Regions from separate parts of the Salinisphaera aquimarina genome, predicted to be linked through region 1. Evidence: riboswitches for the same ligand, from Rfam matches in the RefSeq annotation. Region 1 holds a riboswitch; the other holds the start of a gene.
What was found. Region 1 has a riboswitch for glycine ahead of gcvT (glycine cleavage system aminomethyltransferase GcvT). Riboswitches for the same ligand answer to the same signal wherever they lie in the genome.
Positions count from the first base shown of each region.

Region 2: another riboswitch for glycine. It lies ahead of ACFOSU_RS10925 (D-amino acid dehydrogenase); the one in region 1 lies ahead of gcvT (glycine cleavage system aminomethyltransferase GcvT).

Region 1 covers NZ_JBHRSS010000010.1:210,190-218,803, reverse strand. The annotation lists gene gcvPA (aminomethyl-transferring glycine dehydrogenase subunit GcvPA) at 1-1,281, opposite strand, end outside; gene gcvH (glycine cleavage system protein GcvH) at 1,351-1,746, opposite strand; gene gcvT (glycine cleavage system aminomethyltransferase GcvT) at 1,809-2,921, opposite strand; glycine riboswitch at 2,978-3,058, opposite strand; glycine riboswitch at 3,081-3,170, opposite strand; gene ACFOSU_RS20355 (UbiH/UbiF/VisC/COQ6 family ubiquinone biosynthesis hydroxylase) at 3,229-4,437, opposite strand; gene ubiH (2-octaprenyl-6-methoxyphenyl hydroxylase) at 4,434-5,681, opposite strand; gene pepP (Xaa-Pro aminopeptidase) at 5,678-7,030, opposite strand; gene ACFOSU_RS20340 (UPF0149 family protein) at 7,030-7,584, opposite strand; gene mrtJ (JDVT-CTERM system glutamic-type intramembrane protease MrtJ) at 7,652-8,089, opposite strand; gene ACFOSU_RS20330 (JDVT-CTERM domain-containing protein) at 8,095-8,614, opposite strand, start outside.
Region 2 covers NZ_JBHRSS010000004.1:125,914-134,527, reverse strand. The annotation lists gene ACFOSU_RS10950 (amidase) at 1-1,002, shown strand, start outside; gene ACFOSU_RS10945 (thioesterase family protein) at 1,013-1,933, opposite strand; gene ACFOSU_RS10940 (cupin domain-containing protein) at 2,149-2,514, opposite strand; gene ACFOSU_RS10935 (DEAD/DEAH box helicase) at 2,675-4,462, shown strand; gene ACFOSU_RS10930 (GGDEF domain-containing protein) at 4,502-5,632, opposite strand; glycine riboswitch at 6,056-6,152, shown strand; gene ACFOSU_RS10925 (D-amino acid dehydrogenase) at 6,318-7,541, shown strand; gene ACFOSU_RS10920 (SDR family NAD(P)-dependent oxidoreductase) at 7,736-8,557, opposite strand.

The DNA of each region.
Region 1 (8,614 bases):
GCAGTTTTCGAGCGAGCCAAAGAAGGGCCGGAGTGCGAGACCGCCGAAGATATCCTTCTCGGCCAGCGCCTCGAGCACCGCGTCGGCAGCGGCCGGCAGTCGCAGCACGCACTCGTGGAAACAGGGGCCATCGAAGACTCGCTCGACGCCGTCGATCGCAGTCAGCCGCTCGACCAGCGCCTGGGTGTTGGCCACCGACGCCGCCGCCACGCTTTCCAGCCCCTGCGGCCCGAGCAGGCTCATATGGATGGTCGCCGCGGTGACCAACAGGCCCTGATTGGTGCAGATATTCGAAGTCGCCTTGGAGCGACGGATATGCTGTTCGCGCGGCTGCAGGGTGAGTACATAACCGTCCCTGCCCTCGATATCCTGGGTGCGTCCGACCACGCGGCCCGGCATCTGGCGTACATGCTTTTTGCGACAGCAGAGAATGCCGAAATACGGGCCGCCGCCGGCCATCGGCGCGCCCAGCGGCTGGCCTTCGCCAACCACGATATCCGCGCCCTCGCCGCTGCCCCAGCGCCCCGGCTCGGCGAGCAGCGCCAGCGCGACCGGATTGATCACGCCGATGGCAATGGCGCCGTTGGTGTGGGCCCAATCGGTGAGCGTGTTCACGTCTTCGAGCCCGCCGAAGAAATTCGGCTGCGGTATCACCAGCGCGGTCACGTCCTCCCCGGCCCAGCGCTCGAGCGCGTTCAAATCGACGGTACCGCTGGCAGGCTCGTATTCCAGGGCTTCGAACACGACGCCCTGATTGGCACAGATGTTGTGCGCGACCTCGCGATAGAACGGATGCACGCCGGCCGGCATGAGCACGCGATTGGACCTGGACTTGCGGTTGGCGCGCACGGCCATGAGCACGGCCTCGGCCAGCGCGGACGCGCCGTCATAGAGCGAGGCGTTGGCCACGTCCATGCCGGTAAGCCCGCACATCATGGTCTGGTATTCATAGACCAGCTGCAGCGTGCCCTGGCTGGCTTCGGGCTGATACGGCGTATAGGCGCTGTAGAACTCGCCACGGGTCGCCACTTCCCAGACCGCCGCCGGAACATGATGCTCATAGGCGCCGGCACCGATAAAGCACAGCCCGCCGGCGTCGCGCGCGGCGCGCTCGTGCATGAGCCGGGTGATCGCCTGTTCGCTGGCGCCCTCGGGAATGCCGTCGAGCGAGACGTTGCGCAGGCTGGGGTCGATCTCGTCGAACAGATCGTCGATCGCCGCCACGCCCACCGCAGTGAGCATGGTCTGGATATCATCATCGGTATGCGGAATGAACGGCATGATGTCTCGTGAATTCGCGGAACGCGCAGCGCCAGCGGCTGCGTCCATAGGGCCAGTGCGGGCGGTGGATCAGTCTTCCTCGTCCTCGACCACGGCCTGATAGGCGTCGGAATCGAGCAGATCATCGAGCGCGTCTTCGTCCTCGACGCTGAGCTTGAACAGCCAGCCTTCGCCGAACGGATCCTCGTTGACCAGTTCCGGCGAATCCGCCAGTTGCTCGTTGATCTCCGCGATCTCGCCGGCCACCGGCGCATAGATATCCGACGCGGCCTTGACCGACTCGACCACGGCGACGCCGTCGCCGGCACTGACCTTGGTTCCGGTTTCGGGCAGTTCCACGAATACCAGGTCGCCGAGCGCCGACTGCGCGTAGTCGGTGATGCCGACCGTGACCGTGCCGTCGCCGTCATTGCCGATCCATTCGTGGGTCTTGGTATAGAACAGTTCCTTGGGGATATCGCTCATGGTTATTCCTTGTAATGGCTCGTGTCCGACACAGGTCAGGCCAAGGTTAGTGGTAAAGGATGTCAGTCGTCGATACGGCTCTTGCCGTTACGCACAAAGGGATAGGCGACGATACGCGCGGGCAGCCACTTGTCGCGGATCTGTACCTGAACGCTGTCCTGCCAGTCGACGGGCACACGGGCCAGGCCGATCGAGCGCGACAGGGTGGGCGCGTAGCTGCCGCTGGTGACCTCGCCTTCGGCAGCCTTGGCGTCGTCGTTCTCGCTGTCGGCCTCGCGCACGGCAGAATGCGAGCGCATCACGCCACGACCTTCGAGCACCAGCCCCACGAGCTTCATGGGCACGCCCTCGGCCTTGGCGTGTTCGAGTGCGTCGCGGCCGATGAATTCGCGCCCCTCGGGGTCGAACGCCACGGTCCAGCCCAGCCCGGATTCGAGCGGGGTGCGGTCCTCGTCCATGTCCTGGCCGTAGAGATTGAGCCCGGCCTCCAGGCGCAGCGTGTCGCGCGCACCCAGACCCACCGGCGCCACGCCGGCCTGGCGCAGGCGTTTCCACATGCCGGGCGCGTCGGCAACGGGCAGCACGATTTCGTAGCCGTCTTCGCCGGTATAGCCGGTGCGACCGACCGAGATATCGCCTTCGACCACGGCATTGAACGGTTTGAGCTTCGCGGCGCGCGCGGCGAGATCGTCGTCGAGCACCTCGCCGGCGAGCTCACGGGCGCGCGGGCCCTGCACGGCGATGATCGCCAGATCCTCGCGATGATCGATCTCGACCTGGCGCTCGCGCGCCTGGCTCTGCAGCCAGGCCAGGTCCTTTTTCGTGGTCGCCGCATTGACGACGACGCGATAGAAGCCGCCGCCCAAGTGGTAGACGATCAGATCGTCGATCACGCCACCGCGGGTATTGAGCATGCAGGTGTAGATCGCGCGGCCGGCGTCGTCCGCCTTGGCAATATCGTTGGCCATGACATAGCGCAGAAACTCGCGCGCCTCGTCGCCGTGGATATCGACCACCGCCATATGCGAGACATCGAACATGCCGGCGTTATCGCGCACGGCCTTGTGCTCGGCAATCTGGGAACCGTAGTCGATGGGCATGTCCCAGCCGGCGAAATCGACCATCTTGGCCTCGAGAGCGACATGCGCGTCGTAAAGCGGAGTGCGTTTGGCCATGCGGGTTCTCTCGTTACCAGGAAATGACGGACACGAAACGACCAAGGCTTTTGCCCTGTCGCCCCTCTGTCCTGGCACCTGAGAGATTTGCCCCGTCGGTGAACCGCTCGCGGCGGCTGCTCTCCAGAGTCGATCTTGTCCGGCCGTTGTTATCAGCCGGACGGTCGCGCGGTCCGTGTTGCCTGAGCGTTTCCGGGCGGTGTGCGCCTTCGGCGGCGGGTCCAGCCCGCTCTCTCCCACGCGATTCGCGATCGAAACCCGACTATACCGATGCGCTCACGCCGCGCCAAGCCGGTAAAGACCCGGCTCAGCGCAGCAGACGCGGGCCGTCGGCCGCCAGACCCACCGCATGATGGATCATCAGCTGGCGGACGGGCGCCAGCCCGGCCGCGCTGGCGATCGCCTGTTCGCGCAGCTGTCGCAGCCACGGCAGGCGACTGCCATAGACCCGCTTGAGCGCGTCGGTGGCGCCCATCATCAACAGGTTTTCGGCCATGCGCGCACGCTGATAGCGCTTGAGATAAGTCAGATCACCGGCATCGCGACCCGCCTCGCGGCCGGCCTCGAGCGCGCCCACCAGTTCGGCCACGTCGAGCAGACCCAGGTTGACCCCCTGCCCGGCCATCGGATGCAGCACATGGGCGGCGTCACCGGCCAGCGCGATGCGGTGATCACAGTAGCGTTTTGCGTGCAGCAGTTTCAGCGGAAACGCCGCGCGCGTATCCATCTTCTCGATTTTGCCCAGCACCCCGCCGCTGGCCTCGGTCAGACGCGCACAGAAAGCATCGTGATCGAGTGCTTTCAACTCGTCGGCCAGCGCCTCGTCGGCGTGCCAGGCCAGCGAGCAGCGCCCGTCCGACAACGGCAGGAAAGCGACCGGCCCGGTTTCGGTGAAGCGTTGCCAGGCGATATGGCGATGATGCTTCTCGGGGGTCACCGCGCCGACCGTGCAGCGCTGGCCATAGGCCCAGCCGGTCGTCTCGATGCCGGCAAAACCGCGCACCGGCGAATTGGCGCCTTCCGCGCCGACCACCAGCGCAGCGGTGATCACGCTATCGTCATCCAGGCGCAGGCAGGCGCGATCGGGCTCGATCTCCAGATCCGCGAGCATGGCCGGACAGAACACATCGACGCTGCCCAGCGTCTGCCAAGCGGTGTCCACCACCAGTTCGTTCTCGACGATATGACCGAGTTCGGGCAGGCCGATGGCCGTGTGTTCGAGAAACAGTTCGGCATGGCCACCCGCATCCCAGACCTTCATCCCGGTGAAGGCACAGGCGCGGGTGCGCTCGACCGTCTCCCACAGCCCCAGATTGGCGAGCACGCGTCGCGGGCCCGGCGCGATCGCCGACAGGCGCAGATCGTAATCGGCCTGGGCATCGAAGCGGCCGGGCTGTTTCGCCTCGATCAGGGCCACCGCAAATCCGGTCTGTTCGAGCGCGACCGCGAGCACCGCGCCCACCATGCCACCGCCGACCACGGCAACGTCGTAGCGGGGTGCGCCGGCGCGGCTCATGACGACACACCGGAGTCGATACCGGGCGCCACGGCCATGCCCATGCTGCGACGGGCCATGTCGTGACGGATCGCGGGCAGCAGCGACAACCCGACCAGCCCGGCCGCGCGGGCGCCGCCCAGGCCCGGCAGGCGGTTGGAAAAAACGCGCACGATCGCATCGGTGAAATTGGCGACCCGATGCTGATCGGGCGCGCGCGCCTCGGCCCAGGCCGCGAGCAGATCCGCATTGCCCGGGTCGAGATCCGGGTCCGCATCCAGGCGTTCGCGCAGCATGGCGGCCAGCACCAGCGCATCGCGAATAGCCAGGTTGAAGCCCTGGGCGGCCGCCGGGTGCAGCGAATGCCCGGCGTTGCCGATCAGCGCCGCGCGCGTGGAAACCGCGCGATCGCAGAGCACGCGGGCCAGCGGGTAGCTGCCGCGCGGGCCGTCGAGGGTGAGCTGGCCCAGACGCTGCCCGAAAGCCTCCTGCAGCGCGGCGGTGAAGGCGTCGTCGTCGATCGCGCACATGCGTTCGGCGGCTTCCGTTGGCAGCGTCCATACCACCGCACAGCTGTCGCGGCTACGCGGCAACACGGCGACCGGGCCGTCCGGGGTGAAGCGCTCAAAGGCACAGCCGTCGTGCGGGCGCTCGGGGCGCACGATGGTGATCAGCGCGCGCTGGTGGTAATCGTCCACGCGCGCGCCGATCCCCAGCGCTTCGCGCACCGAGGATTTCGCCCCGTCGGCACCGATGAGCAGGCGCGCGCTCAGAGTCTGCGGCGCCTCGGTTTCGGCGTGGGTGAGCGTGATCTCGACCTGCTCGCCGCCCTCGGGATAACGCAACGCCTGGAAACGCGCCGGCGCGATCACGTCGACTTTCTCCAGCTCGGCGAGGCGCGCGCGCAGCGCCGCGATCATGGCCAGATTGGGCAATACATAGCCCAGCGCCGGCAGATCGTATTCGTCGGCAGCCACGCGCACCGTGCCGAAGCTCGCTTTCTGGGATACATGCAGGCGCTTGATAGGCGCGGCATCGCGGGCCATGGCCGACCACAGATCCAGGCGCTCGAACAGTGCCCGCGTGCCCCAGGCGATGGCCGTGGTGCGCGCGGCCATATTGGCATCGGCGGGCGCGTCGAACGGCACCGCCTCGATGAGCGCGATCGACAGTCCGCTGTCGGCAAGCGCACAGGCCAGACTGGCGCCGGCCAGGCCGCCGCCCACCACCGCGATATCGTATTCGCGCTGCCGCGATCCGCTCATCCGTCGGTGCCCGCCATCAGCGCCTCGATGGCGTCGATGTCCTTGGGCACATCAGCCGTAAGCACCTCGCAGCCGTCGTCGGTAATGACGACGTCGTCTTCCACGCGAATACCGAGGTTCCAGTACGCCGACGGCGCGGTTTCGCTGCCGGCGCGCACGTACAGTCCCGGCTCGACGGTCAGCACCATGCCCGGTTCGAGCAGGCGCCATTCCTCGTCGCTCTTGTAGTCGCCCACGTCGTGCACGTCCATGCCCAGCCAATGGCTGGTGCCGTGCATGAAAAACGCACGATAGCGCTCGGTTTCGATGACGTCGTCGGCGTCTCCGGCGAGCAGGCCCAGCTCGATCATGCCCTCGACCAGCACCCGCAGCGCGGCCTGATGCGGCGCGTTGGCGGGCACGCCGGGGCGGGCCGCGGCGATCGCTGCCTTGTTGGCCGCCAGTACGACGGCATAGAGCCGACGCTGGGCATCGCTGAACGTGCCGTTGACCGGAAACGTGCGGGTGATGTCGCCGGCATAGCCGCGATATTCGGCGCCGGCATCGATGAGCACCAGATCGCCGTCCGCGATCTGGGCGCTGTTCTCGATATAGTGCAGCACACAGCCGTTGGCGCCCGCGCCGACGATGCTGGGGTAGGCCCAGCTCATGCCATCGCGCTCGAACTCATAGTGCAGCACGGCCGCCAGCTGGTACTCGTACATGCCGGGCGTGGCGGCCTGCATCGCGGCGACGTGGGCGCGCGCCGAGGTGGCGGCGGCTTCGCGCAGCAGGCGGATCTCGTCGGACGACTTGCGCAGACGCATCTCGTGGAGAATCTTGTCGAGCGCGACGATATGCTCGGGCGGCTCGCCCCGCCGGCCCTGGCTGCGCATGTTTTCCAGCGCGCGCAGTACGCCGTGCTCGAAATCCGGGTGCTCGCCGAGGGTGATATAGAGCCGTTTGCGGCCGTTGAACAGGCGTGGCAGCCAGGTATCGAAATCGTCGATCGCCAGTGCCTTGTCGGCGCCGTACCAGGCCATGGCGCCCTCGACGCCGGCGCGATGGCCGACCCAGGTCTCCTGCTCGACGTTGCGCTCGCGACAGAACAGCAGATAGTCGCCCTCGGCAAAGCCCGGCGCGAGTACCGCCACCGCTTCCGGTTCACAGAACCCGGTCAGGTAGCGAAAATCGCTGTTGGGCCGGTAGGGATAGTCCACATCGTTGTTGCGATTGCGTTCCGGCGTGGCCGCGATCACGGCGATGCCGTCGTCACCGAGGATCTGTCTGAGCCGGCGTCGGCGGGCGCTGTGATCGGGCTGATGATCGACATGGCGCAGATGGCTCTGGTCGCGTAGCGGCGCAGCCATCAATGCAGCGACTCCCGCTTGGCCGGGCCTTCGCGTTTGGGCTGCAGTTCCAGGAAAATCATCTGTACCCCGACGCGCACGTATTCCACCAGCTCGGCGTAGTCGCCTTCGGCCGACTCGCCGTCGCTGTCTTCGGCGGTCAGACCGGCGCGCGACAACTCGGTGAGATCACCGACCACTTCGCGCACCTCGGCCGACAGCCGCGACAGATCGAATTCGCCGTCGGCGCTCAGACCATAGAGAAAGCCCGCACACCAGCGCGCCAACGCCTGCACCCGGCGTTCGAGTTCGACCTCGTCGTCGGGCAGCAGCGGCTTGAAACTCAGGTCGGGGTCGAACAGTCCTTCCAGCGTCATCTCGCGCAGGGCGTCGAGCGCGCTGTCGAGCATGTCGGACTCGACGTCCTCGACCGCCTGGGCGCCTCGCGCCGCGTTGTCGATACACAGCATGCCGGTGAGCGTGCCGTGGACCTCGCCCGGTGTCTGTACCGACTTGGCCTGGGTCAAGCCGTGCTGAAGCGCTTCGAAAATATTGCTGGAACTGGATTCGGTCATTTATTGCCTCTTTTGCAGAGGCGAATGGTATCAAAGCCACTGCGCAACGGGCGCCGCGTACGACCGGCTACGCCGGCGACAGCAACACCAGATAAGCGAGATTGTAGAGCGCGTGCAGCAGGATCGGCGCCACCAGCCGCGGATGACGTTCATAGGCCCAGCCGAAAACCAGCGCCGGCACGATCGTCGCCAGCGCCCAGGCCGGCGCGTGCCGGAACAGATGCACGAGACAGAACATCAACGCTGTCAGGACGTTGGCCAGAGTCAGGCCGGCCAGACGATAGCTGCCGCGTGTAGCCAGGGCGTCCTGCAACCCGGCCCGGAACACGATCTCCTCGAGTACCGGTGTCACCAAGATCAGCAGCACGATCGGCGTCCAGCCCGGCCAGTGCAACGCCAGTTGCAGTGGCGTGATCCCGGCGATGATCGCCACCGCCGGCAAGGCCGCCGCCAGGGCCGCGAGATACAGCGGATCGGCCCACAAAGCCGGCCGAGGTGCCGGCACGTGAATCAGCCGCGGCGTCTACGCCGCAGTCCCAGCGCGCCCGCTGCGCACAACAGCAGGGCAAACCAGAGCGGGTCGAAGCGCGCATCCGCAGCGATGGTGCAACCACCACCACCGCCGCCGTTATTGTCATCATCGTCGCCGCTGCGCGCCGTGCCGTTACCCGAATCGCCGGCCACGTTGACCGTGTTGACATCGCGGCTGACATCGTCGGGCGCGCCCGCAATCGCCGCGCTGTCCACGTCCGGACAGCGGGTGCCGTTGATCAGCTGCCAGCCGATATCCTCCAGCACGCAGGCGGACAGGCCGATGCCGCTGGTGACGCCGTCGTGCCCGGTGGCGACCGGTTCCATGATCTGGTCCGGATCGAGCGATGTGTCCCAGTGGGAAATCGAGCTGCCCGGCTCGACGGTCGCCGGCGCGTACAGCATGACGCGTCCCTGGTTGAAGCCGGCGTCGAGCAGCGTCGCCGCCTGGCTGGAGGTGTTGGCATCACTCCAGACGACGTTCGGGCCGTTGGTGAGC
Region 2 (8,614 bases), on a different contig from region 1:
AAGGGCAGCACCGACAATCTGTTGTTCGGGGCAACACTCAACCCCCGGAATACAGACTATTCGCCCGGTGGCTCGTCGGGCGGCAGCGCCGCGGCGCTGGCGGCGGGGCTGGTGCCATTGGCCACGGGATCGGATGGCGGCGGTTCGATTCGTATTCCGGCGGCGGCCTGCGGGTTCTCCGGCTTCAAGTCGTCGCCGGGCGTTGTGCCCCAGGGCGGGCGTGATGCGCCCGGGCCGGGCATCCTCGGCGTGCGTGGACCGATGGCGCGCACGCTGCGCGATACCGTGATCGCCTTCGACGTAATGAAGGGCGACGATGCCACCGATATCTTTGCCATGCCGGACAACAGGACGCCGTGGCTGCCCGGCTATGATGCCCGGCGCCTGCCGGAACGCGTGATCTGGGCGCCGACGCTGGGCTTTGCAGAAATCGATGCCGGCGTACTCGCAGTGTGCGAGGCGGCCGTGGCACAGCTGCGCGCGGCCGGGGTGACGGTGGTTGAACGCGATGACGTACTCGACGAGCATCCCATGAGCCACTGGTGGACGATGTGGACGGCGAGCATGGCGCGAACGCTCGGCGACAAGGTGGGCACTGCCGACTGGGAACGCATCGATCCGCCGTTGCGCTCGATGGTCGAAACCGGCCTGAAGGTCACCGGCACCGACTATGCCCGCGCGCTCGACGCCTGCCACCGCTACAACTATCAGCTCGAACAGGCGTTTTCCGACGCGCCTTTCATTCTCTCGCCCACCTGCGCCGGCCGTACACCCCGATCGCAAGCGGACGGCGTAGTCAATGGCCGCAGCACGCCGGCCTGGGTGGAAATGACGTTCGGGATCAACATGAGCCGTAATCCGGCCGCGTCGGTGCATGCCGGGCTCAACGACGACGGCCTGCCGGTCGGCCTGCAGATCATAGGGCGCCAGCGCCGCGATCTCGATACGCTGTACGCTGCCGGCAGCATCGAACGGCAGCTGGGCGGCCCCGGGCGTTGCTGAGCCCTGGCCGCTAAACGCCCAGACCGTCGATGACGAGCGCCTCCAGACGCGAGCGGAGCTCTTCGGGGATGGGAATGGCCTTGCGCGCCTCGAGGTCCAGCGTGATCGCGACCGCCTCGGCCGTCGCCACGCAGGCGCCGCTATCCAGGTCGAACAGCCAGTGACACCAGATGTAAGTCTTGGCCGATACCTGCTTGAGGCCGCTGCGCAGCGTGAGGACGTCGCCGGCACGTGGGGTCTCACGGTAGACAAAGCGATACTCCAGCGCGGCGCCGCCGATGCTGGGTGTGCGCGAACGATCGTCTCCGCGTGTCTGCGCGAGCAGGTTGGGCACCGCGTTCGAAACGGCGCCCATGTAGTGGCGCCGCGCCAGCCGGCCCTGTGCATCACACTGGGCCGGCTGCACCTGTGCCTGGTAGGTGTGTGCCATGCCCAATGCTTCGGCTTCGGCGAGCGTCGGCGCCCGTCGCGGTGGGCTCATGTCGAGGCCGCGAGGGCGTCCGTGCTCGGGATGTTCGGCCTGCCACGACATAGCCTGGCTGCGGGCGCAGGCGGGCAGATCAAGCGTATGGCCCGAGTTGCTATCGACCAGCTCAACGTCGCTGGTGAAGGTCGCCGCGATTTCACCGGATAAACCGTCGACCATTTCCTGGTAGACGCGCAGTTGCTGCGTGGACACCTCGAGTACGCCGGCGCGCAGGAAATAGGGCGAGCCGGACCGTCTTTCCCGCAGAAAGCGCACGTGCAGATTGCGCTCACGCAGGCTGGCATGCCGGCCGCGGGCGTAGCTCGGCCCCATGCCCAGCTGGACCGCGAGCGTGGCGAGCCCGTCGCTGGCTTTTTCGACATAGAACTGTACGTTCATATGCCCCATCTGATCGATTTCCCAGCTCTGGACGCTGTTGCGCGCCACCTCCCGCATCCCGCTCATTCGACACTCCCATGATTGTTCGCGACCGCCAGACAAAGGGGGCCGCGCGGCTTGCATATTACGGCAACCTGCCGCGTCGAGAGTCGAGCCGACGAGCTGATCGGCGCCGGCAGTAGCCGAGCATTGACAGTTTTTGCAGCTCCACATGAAGATCGCGTGGCTCAGGCGCCGGCTGACGACGCTATGGTGCGTAATCGTGGGGAGCGCACCCGCCATCATTCCATCGCGATATAGCACTCGGGACGAAAGCGGGGCGAGCAGATCGCGTAGAACAGCAAGTCAGTGTCGGCGGTATTTTCGATACGCTGTGCAACCCCGGCCGGGATACGAACCACATCGCCGGGGCCGACATCTGCCGCGGGGCGATCGGCCAGCTCGACACGGCCTTTGCCGGTAAGGATGATATAGCGCTCTTGCGTATCGACAAGCCGGTGCCAGGCGGTCGTCACGCCGGGCGCGACCCGGGCACGTGCGATGGAAACCTCTGGATCGGAGGGGTCGTTAGCGATCTCCAGGATCGCACAGCGTTCATCCGTGTCGTATTCGGCGCAGTCCGCCGTGCGGCGTATTTCGATCTTCATGCAATCTGGCTCGACTCACCGCTGTATTGGCGCTTGTTTTACCGCAGATATCACGATAAAACCCCGTACGCGGCGTTAAAACGGTAGAATATGGCGCCGCCGTTCTGGCGCGGCTCTTTACCGGGCGCAACTTCGCGCGCCCCGACCCTGCAGGCAACGCATGTCCTCGCCCTCGGAACTCGAATCCTCCCCCGTCCCGTTCTCGGAACTGGGTCTGTCCGCCGCCGTAATGAAAGCCGTCGAATCGGTCGGCTACGAATCGCCGTCGCCGATTCAGGCTGCAACCATACCGCCGTTGCTGGCCGGGCGCGACGTGCTCGGTCAGGCTCAGACCGGTACCGGCAAGACAGCGGCGTTCGCGTTGCCGATCCTGTCGCGGCTTCATGCCAGTGGCCAGAACAGCAGCAAGGCGCCGCGCGCCCTGGTGCTCGCGCCGACGCGCGAACTCGCCATTCAGGTAGCCGAGGCGTTTCAGAGCTATGCCTCGCACATCAAGGATTTTCACGTCCTGCCGATCTACGGCGGCCAGGGCTATGGCCCGCAGCTGGCGGCGTTGCGTCGTGGCGTGGACGTGGTCGTGGGAACGCCAGGCCGGGTGATGGATCATCTCAAGCGCGGCACGCTGTCGCTCAAGAATCTCGAGTGGATGGTGCTTGACGAAGCCGACGAAATGCTGCGCATGGGCTTCATCGAAGACGTCGAATGGATCTTCGAGAACACGCCGCCACGACGTCAGGTCGCGCTGTTCTCCGCGACCATGCCCGCGGCCATTCGGCGGATCGCCAAGACCCATCTGCGCGATGCCGAAGAAGTCACGATCAAGAACAAGACCTCGACGGCGATAAATATTCGTCAGCGCTACTGGATCGTGGGCGGCGGCATGGGCAAGCTCGACGCGCTTACGCGTCTGCTCGAGGCCGAACCCTTCGACGCCATGCTGGTGTTCGCCCGCACCAAGAAGGCCACCGATGAACTCGCCGAGAAGCTGACCGCTCGCGGCTACGCCTGCGCGGCCCTGAACGGGGATATCCCGCAGCAGCAGCGCGAGCGCACCGTGGCCCGGCTCAAGAACAAGCAGCTGGATATCATCGTGGCCACGGATGTCGCCGCGCGTGGGCTCGACGTCGAGCGCATCAGTCACGTGATCAATTTCGATATTCCGCACGACACCGAGTCCTACGTGCACCGAATTGGTCGCACCGGACGGGCAGGGCGTGCCGGTGATGCCATTCTGTTCGTGACCATGCGCGAGAAGCGGCTGTTCAAGGCCATCGAGCATGCGACCCGTCAGCCCATCGAGCCGATGGACTTGCCCACCGCGGCCGAAGTCAACGAACAACGCATGGTGCGTTTCAAGCAGCGCATCGGCGAGACGATCGAATCGGAATCGCTGGATTATTTCCGGACGCTGGTCGAGGAGTATCGACGGGCCAACGACGTGGAACTCGTGGACATGGCCGCAGCGCTGGCCTTCATGGCGCAGGGCGACGACGCGCCACTGGGTGCGGCCGGCAAGGCTTCGCCCGTGCCGATGCACAGCGACGGCCCCGGATTCGGCACCGCGAACGACAAGCCGCGCTCGAAAAAACCACGCGGCAGTGACAGCGATCTGGAAACATTTCGTATCGAAGTCGGTCATCAACATGGTGTCGAGCCACGCAATATCGTCGGCGCAATCGCCAACGAAGCCGGCGTCGACAGCAAGGATATCGGCCGTATCGACATCCGCGACGACCACAGCATGGTCGATCTGCCCCAGGGCATGCCACCCGAGATATTCTCGCACCTGAAGACAGTCTGGGTGGCGAATCGTCAGCTCGCCATCAGCCGCGTCGAGGGCGCGTTTCCGGCGCCCGCGCCGGGTCGTCGCACCCAGCCGCCAGCGGCGAAGCGCAAGGCTGGCAAAAAACCCAAGGGCGGCAAGAAGAGCGGCAAGCCGAAGAAATAGGTCACGACCTCTGAGCGCCGGGCGTTGCCCGGCGCGGCTTCATGTCTGCGTGCTCGCCGGGCGGGCGAGTTCGACCCGGTCCTTGCCGTTACGCTTGCCGATACGCAACGCTTCGTCCGCACGGGCGATGCATAATTCGACGTCCTCGTCTGCCTGGCGCTCGGCCACGCCAAAGGTCATGGTGATCGCGTGATCGGTTTCGTGTGCGCGAATACGAGCGCCTAGCACAGCCCACCGCGCACGTTCCGCGACCCGCGCCGCCATGACCATATCGGCGCCGGGCAGCATGAGCAGAAACTCCTCGCCGCCCCAACGGGTTACGAGATCGATATCCCGACTGCTCGCACGCAGCACGTCGCACACATCCAGCAACAGCCGGTCGCCCACCTCGTGCCCATAGGTATCGTTGACGCGCTTGAAGTTGTCGATATCCGCGAGAACCAGCGAGTAAAGAGGGTTTTTTCGCGATTCCGCTGTTTGTATTCCGGTCCGGCGAAAGAATTCCCGGCGGTTGGTGAGGCCGGTCAAAGGATCGGTCGCGGCCAGTTCGCGCAAGCGGACCACAACTGCGGTGACATTGGCGCGGTACATATACGAAAGCACACCAATCGTGGCGATCACGATACACATGTTGATATAACGAAACGCCGACAGCACCGGGGTCGATAAGGGGTTCAGCGCGGCCGCATGCTCGAACACGACGTTGAACTGCACGTAGCCAAGCGCCAGCGCGATGACCGACAACAAGCAATGCCGCATCGACAGATTGCTGAGGAACAGCAGTGGCGGCAGGATCAGAAGATAGTAGTGAAACCCGCTGGACCAGCCCAGGAGCAGGGTGGCAACGAGCGAGTGCGTAATCACTTCGCCGCAGGCGATCAGCAGCGTCGCATGATCGAACGCACGATGCATAAGCCCAATACAGAGTCCGTAGAGCAGCACGCTGATGCCATTGGCGTAGACGAGCACCGTGACATCCAGTACGACGAACAGCGCGAACAGGCCGGCGTGTATGCCCAGCGACATATACACCAGGCGCAGAAATACGGCCCGGAAACCGGCCGTGGTCGAGAACAGCAGCGTGCTCTCATGACGCGCGCCGGTTGCAGCCGACCGTCCGGCTACTGCGGTCGACCCGAAGTCACGCCACACGGTCGTCTTGTCGCGCATGGGTCGAGGAGGCAGCGGCGGATCCGTCCATGGTGTCATCAAAGTTATGAAATGAGCTGGCCAAAGAGCTGGACGGCTCGACGGGATTGATCGCAGCCATTAACCCATTAGTCTGTTCAGAGCTTGGAATATCGCGAATCCATGATTCCGCCGATATATTCCTCGATATCGACGATGGAAAGAAGCACGCGCGGAACTTTCCCGTTTCCATGAGTCCCATAGCCGGCTTATCTCACGCTAGGTATTCAATAAACCAGAAATCATCGAACGGCGCCAGTGACCAAAGCTATCGGCCGACCGCGCGTATATCCTTAGTGGCACAAGGTCTATTCGCGCCCCGCTGGCACGTGTCGTGCTTTTGTTCCGTAGAACCGATCGATTATCATGACCGCATCGCTGGAGCCCACGCTGCAGCGTTGTTGTCACGCGATATCGGGAGAGTTCGTCGAGTCCTGTATTCGCCGGCGCCGAAGGAGCAACCGCCCCGGAAACTCTCAGGCCACCGGACCGATATCGCGTCAGATCATCCGAAGAGCAGCCGGCATCGCAAGATGTGGGTCGCACCGAAGGAGCAAACGAGCGTGCCGTTGACGGCGTGTCGTGAATCTCTCAGGTCCAGAAACGGAAGGGGCGTGCCCGCGTGCATCGCGGGGTCATCAACCTTTACGTCAGACACGAGAGACATATGAAACATATTGCAGTGATCGGTGGCGGCATTTCCGGTGTCACCACGGCTTATGCGCTCACCCGGCGCGGATTCGACGTCACCCTGTTCGATCGCAACCGTTATGCCGCCATGGAAACATCGTTCGCCAACGGCGGCCAGCTATCGGCATCGAACGCCGAAGTCTGGAACAACTGGGGCATGGTCGCCAAGGGGCTCAAATGGATGTTCCGTCGCGATGCCCCATTATTGGTCAATCCCAAGCCTTCCTGGCACAAGTTGTCGTGGTTCTTCGAGTTCATGCGCGCTATTCCCCGCTATGAGCAAAACACCACAGACACCGCGCGGCTCGCAATAGAAGCACGACAATATCTGTTTTCCTGGGCCGAAGAAGAGAATATCGACTTCGATCTCAAGCAGAAGGGCATCCTGCATATCTATCGGGACAAGGCGTCGTTTCAGCACGCAGAGAAAGTCACCGCCATGCTCGCCGCGGGCGGCCTCGAGCGTCGCGCCGTGACCGTCGGCGAAATGCGCCAGATCGAGCCGACGCTGGCTGGTGATTACTACGGCGGTTTCTTCACCGAAAGCGATTCCACCGGCGATATTCATAAATACAGCAACGGCCTGGCACGCGCGGCCGAAAAACGCGGTGCCAAACTGCGCTACGAGCACGATGTACAGAAACTGACGGTGGACGAGAACGGCGTGACCGTCACCTCGAGCGCGCCGGAAGGCGACACCGAGCACCGTTTCGATGCCATGGTGATGTGCGCCGGTACGGCCAGTCGCACCATGGCTGCCCAGGTGGGCGATCGTGTCAACGTCTATCCGGTGAAAGGCTATTCGATCACGGTCAATCTCGACGATGAGGCGTCGCAGGCCGCCGCGCCCCAGGTAAGCCTGCTCGACGACGCCACCAAGCTGGTCAGCAGCCGCCTCGGTCAGCGCCTGCGCGTGGCCGGATCTGCCGAGTTCAACGGCTTCAACCGCGATATCCGGGCCGATCGCATCGAACCCCTGACCGAATGGGTGCAGCAGCTGTTTCCGGGCGTGAGCACGCGCAGCGTGGTGCCCTGGGCCGGGCTGCGTCCGATGTTGCCCGACATGATGCCCCGGGTCGGGCCGGGCAATTCACCGCGGGTGTTCTACAACACCGGTCATGGCCATCTCGGCTGGACGCTGTCCGCAGGCACGGCGGACGCGATCGCCACGATCATCCAGGATCGTGTGGGCACAGCCTGATCGGCGGACGAGCAACGCGGCCGCCGCTTCACCTGAGAACAATGAGGCGGCGCCGGCGACCAAGAAACATGCGCAGCGCCGTCGACATCGCAGGCAACTGGCGTTCCGCCGATACCGGCGCCGGCATTGAAACGTCGATATGCCAGCTCGTCTGCGGCTTTCGTTCCAGGCACGCGGAGCGCGAAGCGTACTGCCTACATGCGTGCTTCACTGTCTTTCCAGAGCCACGCGGCGAGCTGCCTGTCCCGGCTGGCGGACGATGTCTTCGTGATCCGGCGCTTGTAGAAATACTCACCGCTGTGCTCGCGCGCTTCATCGGCGTTTGCCAGCCATACGCCGGTGTCGGCGCCTTGTTCGGAGTCGACCAGGAACAGGCCGAACAGACGCTGCAAGGGGCCGGGCAGTTCCTGCCAGATGCCGGTGGCGACGGAGCCGGGATGAAAAGCGTTCACCGTTACTGACGTATCGGCAAGCCGCCGCGCCAGTTCCCGGGTGAACAACAGATTGGCGAGCTTTGCCTGGGCGTAGCCTTCGAGTGATATATGGCGCAGGGACGGATCCTCGAAACTGGCCTGGCGGATACGGCCAATCCGGTGCGCATAGGAACTGGTGACGACAATGCGGCCGGCGTCGGCGGCGCACACGGCATCCAGCAGACGTTGCGTAAGACGAAAATGCCCGAAATGCATGACCCCGATCATGGCTTCGAGACCGTTGTCGAGCCGCCGCGCGCCGTGGGTGTAGAGCCCGGCGTTGAGAATCAGCACGTCGATCACCGGCATGCGCTGCAACAGATCGTCGGCAAATCGATCGATCGCTTCGAAATTCGACAGATCCAGCGCCATCGCTTCGACCTGCGCGGCCGAGTCGGCGCGCCGGATCTCGTCGGCGGCCCGTTCCGAGTTGGCCAGATTGCTGGAAGCGATGACCACGCGATCACCGTTGGCTGCGAGGGCGCGGGCCATTTCCTTGCCGATACCGCTGTTGCCACCGGTGATGAGTATATTTCGCGTCACGTCTGCCTCGTCTGGTTCTGGATGATCGCCGGTTGCCCCGGGCGGTGCGATTGATAC